2 regions of the Paraglaciecola sp. 25GB23A genome follow, and region 2 is predicted to be linked to the other one. Evidence: predicted binding sites of a transcription regulator. Region 2 holds the regulator's gene; the other holds the start of a gene.
The links. The regulator MetJ, encoded in region 2, represses methionine synthesis genes. The targets are predictions, from matches to a motif close to TAGACGTCTAGACGTCTA.

Region 1: metA (homoserine O-succinyltransferase) is a predicted target of MetJ. The motif match lies at 3,649-3,666, and genes of this name have one in related genera.

The regions. Positions count from the first base shown of each region.
Region 1 is NZ_JBDYKM010000026.1:41,503-47,869, forward strand. Features, by position in the region: gene ABKW31_RS20100 (M1 family aminopeptidase) at 1-2,514, opposite strand, end outside; gene ABKW31_RS20105 (ABC transporter ATP-binding protein) at 2,525-3,406, opposite strand; gene metA (homoserine O-succinyltransferase) at 3,731-4,651, shown strand; gene ABKW31_RS20115 (homocysteine S-methyltransferase family protein) at 4,698-5,756, shown strand; gene metH (methionine synthase) at 5,766-6,367, shown strand, end outside.
Region 2 is NZ_JBDYKM010000003.1:341,338-347,704, reverse strand. Features, by position in the region: gene ABKW31_RS08815 (EAL domain-containing protein) at 1-1,547, opposite strand, end outside; gene ABKW31_RS08810 (protein adenylyltransferase SelO) at 1,665-3,101, opposite strand; gene ABKW31_RS08805 (cytochrome c) at 3,164-3,490, shown strand; gene ABKW31_RS08800 (HD domain-containing protein) at 3,523-4,113, shown strand; gene ABKW31_RS08795 (glutathione S-transferase) at 4,181-4,846, shown strand; gene metJ (met regulon transcriptional regulator MetJ) at 4,930-5,268, opposite strand; gene metF (methylenetetrahydrofolate reductase) at 5,415-6,302, shown strand.

The DNA of each region.
Region 1 (6,367 bases), on a different contig from region 2:
GTACTGCTCTTTTTTGCTGTCTAGTTTGGCCGACATAATGCTAAAAAAGTTAACCATCGGCGCATCCATTTCGTAGCGATAATAATTACGCCCATTTTCTTGCCATTCTTTGGCTAAATATCCGGGGGCAATGGCGAATTGTTCGGCGCTGGTGGATAGAGTGGCGCTGAAGTCAATAAACGCGACGCCAGGACCAAAAAAGCTCTCTTGATAATGACTACTGTCTTCCAAGTCATAAGCGCGTTTAAGCGGTTCCAAGTCGCGTTTACGCCTTTCATGGCGATCACTTATGCGTGCATCACCGCTAAATCCAAAACTAGGAAATAAAGCAAAATTGTCAATAAAGGTGCCGTTTTTGATGAGGGTAGGGTCTTCACCAGAATTCTTAAAACCGTGATGCTCACGTATCACGCTAATTTCCCCTTGACGCTTCTCTCCTGGCGCTAGGGGATTGGCAAATTCAAACCACGCAGTGCTGAATTTCTCATCTATTTCACCCATTGTGCCACCTTCAATGGTCACTAATTCATCGCGGCTATATTGGGGTAAATTCACTAAAAAACGTGAAATAGGGCTATCACTATTGTTCACTACTTTAATCGCAGCTTTGGCTTCAATCCGTCGCACTTGCGGAAAGATATCAACAGTCGCATCAACAGCAGTAATGGTAGGAAAAGCAGCAAGTTCGTATTCACCAAAGGTCTTTTCATAATCAGCACGTAAATCAAGACTCTCTTCACTGCTGACAAATTGGTTCAGCACTTTAGTGTTGTAATGGATCCAGCCACCACAAGCGACAAAAATAAGCAGGGCGCTGATGGCAACAGCCATACCTCGTTTACCTAGCTGGTACTTAAGTTGAGCGAACCGTTGTTTAAGTGAGCTACTTGGTCCTCGTTGCCATAATCCAAAACTAAGTACGCCCAATATTACTGCTAATGCTGTCCAATAGAGCATGAACCATTGTTGGGTTTGTAAATACCAGCCGTAACCATTTAAATCAGAATATTGCATGGCAGGTGCTTCACTATAATTGAACATATTGTGTTCAATACCTAAGGAAATAAAGGCCAGTGAGACAAAGGAATAACCGACAAATAGCAACATACCGATGTATTTATTGGGACTTAATGCTTGTAAAAAGAATGCCAGTACGGCTAATAAACAAAAGGGTAGGGCGCCAAAATACAGCAAACTTACCGCATATTGGCCAAGCTCAATTTGGCTATAACCAGTAAGTAACTGATAGGAAATTGAACATAGTGCGCCGAGTAAAAAAAGTGACAGAATCACTAAAATAACCGCGACTAATTTGGATAACCAAAAAGTTAAATTGTGTACGGGCATGCTATCGACAATATCACCCATACCCACTGAGCGTTCACGCCATACAATTTCGGCACTGTAATAGGTGATGACGATAATCAGCATTAACGAAAAAGATCCCGTAATTAAGCTTACTAAGGTTTGGGTTAATGGCCAATTAGGGGTACCGTACATGCCGGATATTTCAAAAAGGTTGGCGAACAGTTGAAAGCTAGAAAAGAGCAGGAGTACTAAAAAAGCCGGACTAAAAAATACCTGTTTAATCTCAAAGCGAGTGCGGGTTAAAAACTGACTAATGTTGTTGCCGTCGATACTTTTGTGGCGAAAATTTTGGTTGAGTTCAGCTATTTCAAGTGGTGAAACGGCTGCTGTTTTTTTAGCCTTGCTAAGGGGCAGACTAAAAGACTTAAAAAGTCCCCCGCCCGTTAACAACATTAGTAGGCCAATACCCATCCAAAGCAAACGGTTTTGCAATACAAAACCTTCAAAACGAGGCACTAAACTATTTTTCTCAAACGCGGTCCAGTAGCGGGAATATTCGCTAAAGGTATTTAGCCCGAAAGGGTCAATCAGCGCGCGAATAGTGCGCTGATCCGGTTCATCAAACACTTGTCCGGCAATAACATAAGCAATAAATAAACTCAAAGCAGCCAGATAAACGGCCATGGTGCTTTTAGTTTGTTGTGCCACCGCATAAAACAGGCTAGCAAATACAAATAGTGTCGTGGTCGAAAATACTAAAAAGGGTGATAAATAAAGACTAAAAGAATTAGGCCCTAAGCGTTCTGCATCTAACCACGGCATAATACTGCCTAAAAACAAACCCAAGGGCACCATGGCAAAAACCACTAAACATATTAAATAAGCACCGATAAAACGGCCTAAATTATAAGGTAAGGGATGAATAGGTTTGGTGGATATGATTTCTGCCATTAAGGTTAGGTCGTTTCTTGTTGCTGTATTAGCCACAAAATTAACCACCATAAACATAGCAAAGATACCGAGGATAAGCATGGTCTGAGCGATCGCAAAAGGGCTGTTAAACAGCACGTTACCACCAGAACCAATTTGCACCTGATCGACCACCATGGCTAAAAAGGGTAATAAAAAGAACACCAAACAGGTAACGATGAAAGAGGGTTGACGCACAAAATAACGCCACTCAAATTTTAACATTGCAAATAACATGAGTGACCCCTTAGGCGACGTTGGCTGAACGAGAGCGATGTAATGTTGAAAAATACACATCTTCTAGGGTCGCTGGCGTACTTTCGAAACCGGAGGGCGCCTCATTGGCCAGTACATTTAATACTGTTTTACCGGCAAACAAACGTTTGGAAATAACCGGCAACTGAGCTTCAAGTTCAGCGGCTTCCTCAAGTGTTACGACCTTACGCCAAATCTGTCCACTGAGTTTTGCGGTTACATCCAGAGGGTTTCCCTCAAGTAATATTTCACCATTACCCAATACCGCCATGTTGGCGCATAGCTCTGATACATCGTCGACGATATGAGTAGACAAAATAACCACTTTTTGTTCACCCAAACTTACTAATAAATTATGGAATCGATTGCGCTCCTCTGGATCGAGGCCCGCCGTGGGTTCATCCACGATGAGTAAGTCTGGATCGCCTAATAAGGCCTGTGCGATGCCGAATCGTTGGCGCATGCCACCAGAAAAACCACTAACCGCTTTTTTACGATGTTGAAATAAATTGACATGGGCGAGCAAGCCATCCACGGCTTCTTTTCTCATGGATTTATTACTTAGCCCTTTTAGTATGGCTAAATGGTCGAGTAAATCGTAAGCACTTATGCGGGGATACACACCAAAATCTTGTGGCAAATAGCCCAGCCGTTGACGTAATTCATTAGGTTGGCTTAATACATCAATATTATCAAAAGTGAGCGAGCCACTATCTGGTTGCTGCAAGGTAGCGATAGTGCGCATTAAACTTGACTTACCCGCGCCATTTGGCCCCAATAGACCAAACATACCTTTTGGTAGCGATAGATTGACGCCATTTAATGCTTTGACGCCGTTGGCATAGGTTTTAGTGATATTGACAATATTGAGCATAGTAAAATCCCTGTTTTATTTTTTAGTATAACAAGCAGATTAACAGGGGCAGAGAGTAGGGTAAATAGCTATTTGGACAAGCTATAAACTCGACTAACTCATTGTTATTTAATTAATATTTATTTCAAAAGTTGAAATAAGCAATATTTACTTACCAAAAAACGGGTTGTTGATCAGAACTTAAAGTGCAGCAACTCAATGTGCAACTACAGGCCCTAATTATGACTGATACTAAAAGCGTCTAGACGTCTAGACGTAAAGATGTTGACTTTTGGCTCCGTTTAAGCGAGATTTGTCATCATTAATTTCATCCTTGGAGTCTTTATGCCCATTCGTATCCCGAGTAATTTACCCGCACAAAATGTCTTAAGTCGCGAAAATATTTTTGTGATGGATAACGAACGTGCTGCGACTCAAGATATTAGACCAATGGAAGTGGGTATTTTGAACCTGATGCCTAACAAGATGGAAACTGAAGAACAGTTTTTGCGTTTGTTATCGAATACCCCCTTGCAGGTCAATGTGGATTTAATTCGGATTGACAATCAAGCACCTAAAAATACTCCAAAAGCTCACATGGATGCTTTTTATCGGAACTTTGAAGAGGTTGCCAATAAAAAGTATGACGGCTTAATTGTCACCGGTGCACCTTTAGCGCATCTTGCTTATCAAGATGTGAAGTATTGGGAAACAATGACGGTGGTGATGGATTGGGCGCGCAGACATGTGCAATCAACCTTGTTTTCATGTTGGGCGGCGCACGCCGCTATTTATCATTATTTTGGTAAAAATCGTGTGCTTAATAGTGAAAAGCTCAGTGGTGTCTACCCTATCGAAGTGCAAAACGAGCATGATGAATTAATGCGTGGTTTTGATCCGATATTTTATGCACCGCAATCCCGTTACGGTGAGATACCTATAGCGATTTATCAAAGTATTCCAGAATTGACTATTTTGGCAAGTTCTGCGAAAACAGGCGCACATATCGTGGCGTCTAATGATAAACGTTTGGTTTTTGTGACAGGCCATCCAGAGTATGATCCCGAAAGTTTAAGTCAAGAGTATCATAGAGACTTGGCGTCTAACTTAGCACCAAAAATTCCAGTAAATTATTTTCCAGATGATGACCCTACAAAGCCTCCTATGGTTAAATGGCGGGCTCATGGCAGCTTATTGTTCACAAATTGGTTAAACTACTACGTTTATCAAAATACGCCCTATGATTTAGAGAGTTTATCTCGTTAAAGTAATGCTAAGTTATTAATTAATAAAGATTTATTGAGGAAAAGTGTTGAGTCAGTCTAACCGAGAAAAACTACTATATAGTGCCGCCCAGCAACGTATTCTAATTTTGGATGGTGCTATGGGTACCATGATCCAAAAACATAAATTAGAAGAAGAGGATTTTCGCGGTGAGCGATTCGCTGATTGGGCATTTGATATCAAAGGTAATAATGACTTATTGAGTCTTACCCAGCCCCATCTTATTTATGACATTCATTGTGCTTACTTGGCTGCTGGAGCAGATATATTAGAGACCAATACTTTTAACTCGACCACTATTTCAATGGCTGATTATCATATGGAGTCCTTAGCCAAGGAGATAAACTACGAGTCAGCTAAATTAGCCAGAAAGGCGGCTGATGAATATAGCCTGCTTACGCCAGATAAACCGCGTTTTGTCGCAGGTGTACTGGGACCAACAAGCCGCACTGCCTCAATATCTCCCGATGTAAACGACCCCGGCAAGCGCAATGTGACCTTCGATCAATTAGTTGAGGCTTACATTGAAGCAACCCATGCCTTAATTGATGGAGGCAGTGATCTGATTTTAATTGAAACCATCTTTGATACCCTTAATGCCAAAGCTGCTGCCTTTGCGGTTGAAACCGTATTTGAGCAACGTCAGCAACGTCTACCTATTATGATCTCAGGTACGATTACCGATGCATCAGGTCGCACCTTGTCAGGCCAAACTGCAGAAGCTTTTTATTATTCTATGTGTCATGTTAATCCGTTTTCGATGGGTTTAAATTGCGCATTAGGCCCTGATTTGTTGCGTCAGTATGTTGAAGAAATTTCGCAAATATCGGATTGTTTGGTCTCAGCCCACCCCAATGCGGGTTTACCCAATGAGTTTGGTGAATACGACATGGAAAGTGATGAAATGGCCAGCCACATAAAAGAATGGGCCGAATCAGGTTTATTAAACATAGTCGGGGGGTGTTGTGGCAGTACCCCTGAACATATTGCTGCGATGGTTGCCGTTACTAAAGGCAAAGCACCACGAAAAATTGTTAAACACCCAGTTAAAATGCGTTTATCTGGCCTCGAACCTTTTGTCCATTAGGCCGCATAAATGAAAAACAGTGAAATAGAATTAGTGACTCAAGAAAGCGCAGCAAGCGTATTTATTAACGTTGGTGAACGAACCAATGTCACCGGTTCAGCCATGTTTAAACGGCTGATATTAGACGGTGATTATGAAAAAGCTTTAGATGTCGCTCGTCAACAAGTCGAAAACGGTGCACAGATCATCGATATCAACATGGATGAAGCCATGCTTGATTCCGAAGCTGCCATGGTGCGCTTCCTTAATTTAATTGCTTCTGAGCCCGATATTTCACGGGTGCCTATCATGATCGACTCATCAAAATGGTCGGTAATTGAGGCAGGTTTGAAATGTGTGCAAGGTAAGTCGATTGTTAACTCTATTAGTTTAAAAGAGGGTGAAGAAAACTTTTTACATCAAGCTAAATTAATTAAGCGTTATGGCGCAGCAACGGTTGTTATGGCCTTTGACGAAGCGGGGCAGGCTGATACTGAAGCTCGTAAATATGAGATTTGTGAGCGTAGCTATAAATTATTAACAGAAAAAATCAATTTTCCGCCGCAAGACATTATCTTCGATCCTAATATTTTTGCCGTGGCTACTGGCATAGAAGAACACAATAATTATGC
Region 2 (6,367 bases):
AGACTAATATTCGATTGTTTGCGTTCAGTAACATCAAAGATAGAACCAAACATATATTTAGTAGCGTTTTCTTGTTTAATTTGCGTAGAAATTGAAAACCAAAATTCACTGCCATCTTTACGTAAACCGCGCAATTCTTTACCAATGACTTTGCCATGTTGATGAAGTTCACCAAGCAGTAATTCTCTATCTCGTGGGTCGGCATAAAACTGACTGGCGTTACTTACGCACTGTAGTAACTGCGTTTCATCTTGGTAGCCAAATAAGTTACACATAGCGGGATTTACTGTCACCAGACCACCGTCTAATGTTGAAGTATAAAGGCCCTCCGCTGAATTTCGAAACAAGTCATAAAAATGTTGTAAATCGCTAATGGTGGTTTGCTGCTTGATTTGTTGACGTTTAACCAATACGCGTTCATGGGCTTCAATCGCTAAGGCTATCATCACAATTGCTACGACCGAAGCCAAGGTGAAAAGCCAAGATAAAGAAGCGACAACTGCTGTTCCGTTAAGAAAAAAACTAAGTTGCACAATACTCGTCGTTGAGACCAATGTTAAGGCAATAAAACCGATTAGGTTTGGCAGAATCTTGTCTTTTTTATGGTAACAGATGGCTAAAATTAACAAGAGTCCACCACTGACACAGGCTAATACGGTAGCGATGTAAGTTTGCTGATATGTGTTTTGGAGTAATCCGGTGGCAATACTAAGAAAGCCGATGAAATAAGAGCAATAGCGCCAAAAAATAGGTACTCGCTCTAATATGGCAAAACATACCTTAGCAACTGAGATCAGAAGCAGACCAAATATGGCATTGCTTGTATTGGTGATATACGCGGTGATACCAATGAGCTGGCTAATAAAACCACCAATATTAAGAGATAGTAGTAAATATAAACCACAAGAAACCGCAAACCAAAAGCGTATTGGACTGCGCAGAAATACATAGGTTATTAAAAAATAACACGCTAATAAACTTAATCCGCCACACAGAAAACCAACAAAAACAAACACAAATTGTTCTTTCGCCAGAGTAGACGTTTGAGTTGATAGCTCGATGGGTAAAACTAAAGGGCCATCATCCACAATCTTTACATAAATACTAATTCGGCCTTGTTGGTTTGCGGTAAGAGGAATAACAAATGAACGGTGATTAACGGGGCGCTGTGAAAACTCTCGATTGGCCCCGAGTAAATATGAGCTCAGGATACGGCTCTTATCATCAAGTACATAAACATCAACAAAGTTAAGTTGTGGATTAGCTATGCTTAAAAAATAATTGTCCTGGCTGTTGTGCTGAAAATTGAGTTCAAGTTTACCCCATAAACTTTGCTGCGGTTCTAAACGAGGGGGCGCAAACTGAGTTTGCCAATTTTGCAACGATTGCACATCGGACAATTGAGTTTGTTTATCGGTAATTAGCCATGTCATGCTGCTGCGTAAATCAATACTGGTATCGTTGTGGCTAACGTCTATTAGAGGGGATTTATCCGCAGCAACTAAGGACGTTGAAAAGCCCGAAATTAATATTAATATTAATGACATAAGCCCGATACTCGGCTTTGTTGGCCAATACAAATACTGCAACATTATGGCATTAATCTCCTAGTGTGTTGTGGTTTATCATAACAGAAGTACGAAACATGACTATCAGTGACCAGCCTAACTACTACAAGATATCTCGAGTGTTTTCCCCCAGTCAGGAGGTGGGGCTGCAAACTTTTCAAGCTCTGGATTATCTGCGAATGGCTGAGAAAGTGCCACTAGATAGGTTTCAAATAAACTGAAATCCCCTTGCTCTGCTTTATCAATGACTTGTTGAGCTAAATAATTACGTAATACAAACTTGGGGTTATATTGCTTCATACTTGCACTTCGTTGCTCTTGCGGCCAATTTTGCTCAGACAATGTATGCGCTAAACGCTGTGCCCAGCGGTCAAAACGTGTTCTATCAATAAAACTATCTCGTAAACTGCTAACGCCAAGCTTAGGCTCAAAATCACATAAGAGCCTGAAGTAGACACTATAGTCTTTTTTCTCGCTTGCCAACATATCTAACCATTCATTAATGATGGCCGAATTATCAACATTATTTGGCTTTAAACCACATTTAGCCCGCATTATATGGCCATACTCAGTTAATAGATGCTGTTCGTATTGGTTCAAAACTTCAGTAATTTGTTGCCGACTTAAATAAGGGCTAAAGGCCATTGCCAAGGCATTCAAATTCCATAAGCCAACACCGGGTTGGCTATCAAACGAATAACGGCCTTGTGGATCTGAGTGATTACAAATGTAATTAGGTTCGAAGTCATCCAAAAATGCATAGGGACCAAAGTCGAAGGTAATACCATGAATAGACATGTTGTCAGTATTCATCACACCATGATTAAAGCCAAAAGCCTGCCAGCTGGCAATCATTTTTGCCGTGTCTTGGACAATCCTGCTAAGCATAAGAGCATATCGGTCTGGGCTATCTGACAATTCTGTAAAGTGGTATTTAAAGCTGTAATCGAATAGGTGCTCGAGTTTGTCAAGCTGTTGACTATGAAAGAAATATTCAAAGTGGCCAAAACGTAAATGACTCTGACACACTCTGATCATCATAGCCCCATGTTCTGATTTCTCACGATAGACCATCTCATCACTGGCGATTAGACATAGAGCACGTGAGGTTGGGATACCTAAATGAAATAGGGCTTCACTTGCTAGATATTCGCGAATAGTAGAGCGCAAAACTGCTCGGCCGTCAGCAAATCGAGAATAAGGGGTTTGTCCCGCACCTTTTAGATGCAAATCCCATCGCTCTCCATTAGGAGCGATGACTTCGCTTAATAATACGCCGCGTCCGTCACCTAAGTCGGGATTCCAATGACCAAATTGGTGGCCGCCATATTTTTGCGCGACTGAATGTTGATTTAAGGGGCTTGCAGCACTAAAAAGGACCTTTAACCACTCATCATGTGTATGCCATGGCAGACCTAATTGATCTAACAATGATTGATTTATAGTCACGACTCGCGCATTCTTTAAGGCCTGAGGTAATACTGGTGTCACCAACTCACTCAGTTCATTTGCGTAGGAATGGTCTAATCTCATTGTGTTTTGCTTTCCCAAGTAGTGTAACTAAGTGCCCAATAACCAAAAAATTAAGGTCTAAGATGATATTACATAAAAAATTAACGTTTATCGCCGCTATAGTGGCCAGTACTTTTTTTCCTACTAGTGCGTGGTCGGCCGATATTGAGGCTGGTAAAACAAAAGCGGTCACGTGTAATGCCTGCCATGGTAGCAAAGGGGTCTCGATGATCCCAATGTATCCTAATTTAGCCGGCCAAAAAGAGCAGTATTTAGTTCTTCAATTAAAAGCGTTTAGGGATGGTGAACGTAAGAATATGCAAATGTCACCTATGGCCAGTGGCTTGAGTGATGCTGATATAGCAAATTTGTCGGCTTATTATGCCAGTTTAGATCCGAGTGGAAAATAACATCGCTAAAAACACTAGTACTAGGGTAATACATGACTCAAATGGATGAATTTAAGGCCATTATTGGCTTTATAGTTGAACTTGAAAAACTAAAAACAGTAGAAAGACGAATTAAACCTCTAGGTTTAAACCGCTTTGAGAACAGCGCAGAACACAGCTGGCAAATTGCTTTGTTGGCTCTGACATTAAGTCGTTACGCTAGTGAGGCGGTGAATGAACTTACCGTAGTCACTATGCTGCTATTGCATGATGTGGTAGAAATCGACACAGGCGATAAGTTCGCTTACGACGCAAATCACGATGACTATGCAAATGAACATGCTGCCGCAGTGCGTTTGTTTGCCTTATTGCCAGACGAAACAGGCGCTCGCTTTTTGGCTTTATGGGAAGAGTTTGAGCAGGCCAGCAGCCCTGAAGCCAAATTTGCAAAAGCCATAGATCGCTTGATGCCCATAATACAAAATTTGCATAATGGTTGCCAAAGTTGGCTTGAACATCACATTACCGTGAAACAAATTTTGACTAAAAATGCAGCGATAGAAAATGCTAACCCACAATTATGGGCGTGGGTAAAAGAGCAGGTTAATGAAAAAGGCTTAGCGGTAGGCTTAGCGCTTGAGTAGTGGCCGCTTTGGTCTGTTTTGAACTGAAATGCGTAAACATGAATATTAAAGATTAAAAGGAAAATTTATGATTGTCGTCCACCATTTAAATAACTCTCGTTCACAGCGCATTTTATGGATGTTAGAAGAGCTTGAATTGCCTTATGAAGTCAAACGCTATCAAAGAGATGCGGTGACTAATCTGGCACCCAGAGAATTGAAGCTCGTTCATCCGCTCGGTAAATCGCCTGTTATTAGCGATGGCGAGATAACGGTTGCTGAATCAGGGGCGATAATAGAGTATCTAGCCTTCACTTATGGCCAAAAAAATATGCTACCCCCCCAAGGAACGGAGGCCCATAGACAATATACATATTGGTTACATTTTGCCGAAGGTTCGCTTATGCCACCTATGGTGGCGAAATTAGTGTTCGATAAAGTGCGAACTAACGCTAAGCCGTTTTTTGTTAAAATGATTGCTAACAAAATTGCAGATAAAGTGATGGGCGGTTACTTTGGACCCAATATCACTGCAAATATGCAATTTATAGAAGAGCACCTAGCAAACAATCCGTGGTTTGCCGGAGATCAAATGACTGGGGCAGATATTCAAATGAGTTTTCCTTTGGAAGCAACAGTAGCCCGTGGCGCTGCTCTACAATATCCTCACATCGCCGCTTTTGTTAAAAAGATACATAGCCGAGCAGCCTACAAGGCAGCTTTGGCCAAGGGCGGCCAATACGATTACAGCTAAAGGGTTGGTGATTATCAAAGCAACTTTGCATAGTATTTGCGGCTTATTTGGCCGCAAATATTGCCTCTGACGATTACCTCTTTTTAATCTATCTCGCCATCCCCATCACCATCAATTTCAAACCCTTTTTCAAGCATTTGTCGGCGGGCTTCTTTGGGAATGTGCTGATCGTTGTCTTTACCTAAATCATCATCATCTGGCAAAGGTTGCCCAGTAAAGGCATGTAAAAACGCTTCACACAATAACTCTGAATTTGTCGCATGCCGCAAGTTATTAACCTGACGACGGGTGCGCTCATCGGTTAAAACTTTCAAAACTTTGAGTGGAATTGATACTGTCACCTTTTTAACTAGCTCACTTTTTTTACCGTGGTCAGCATAAGGATGAATATATTCGCCATTCCATTTTGTTGAATTTGCCATTTTTACTCGCTTTTATCTTTCTTATACGCGGAAATTCTAACTAATACGGGCTAAAGGTCAATGATAGACTGCTAAACATCTTGACGGCTTTACGTACAAAGTTTAGTTTAGACGTCTAAACGGCTAAATATTATATTGGAGTTAACATGGTGTCATATGCACAAGGCATAGATGCATTAAATCAGTCTTTATCAGAAGTGAAGGGGATTAATGTTTCGTTTGAGTTTTTCCCGCCTAAAACAGATGCCATGGAACGCACTTTGTGGAAATCAGTAGAACGTTTGGCGCCTTTAAAACCGGCCTACATGTCGGTTACTTATGGTGCAAACAGTGGTGAGCGCGATCGGACTCATGATGTGGTAAAGCGTATTCAAGCAGAAACCGGGATCGCTGCAGTGCCTCATTTGACTTGCGTCGACGCAACAAAAGAAGAGCTAATTCAGATAGCCAAAGACTATTGGGCAAGCGGTATTCGCAAAATTGTCGCTTTACGGGGAGATTTACCTCCTGGCGTAGAGAAACCGCAGTCCTATGCATCAGATTTAGTGAGTTTACTGAAAAGTGTTGCAGACTTTGATATTGCGGTTGCGGCATATCCGGAGAAACATCCAGAAGCGCCAAATAGTCAATTTGATTTATTAAATTTAAAACGCAAGGCGGATGCGGGAGCAACTGAGGCTATTAGTCAGTTTTTCTTTGATGCTGAAGTTTTTTTACGTTTTAGAGATCGTGCTGCCGCCGCAGGAATTGATTTAGATATTGTGCCCGGTATCTTGCCTGTAACAAATTATCAAACCTTGCAACGCTTTGCGGGTTTCACCAATGTGCATGTGCCTCAATGGTTACATAAAATGTATGATGGCTTGGATCAAGACGACCAGACTACACGCAATCTAATGGGCGCCAGTATCGCCATGGACATGGTTAAGGTATTGGCAAAAGAAGGAGTGAGAAACTTCCATTTTTATACTTTAAATCGCAGTGAGTTGAGCTACGCAATTTGTCATATGCTTGGAGTAAGGGCTGACAATTAGTTACACTATCGTTTGTTTCATACAAGTTCGCCACAGGCATTGGCAAATCAAACAAGCAGGATAGT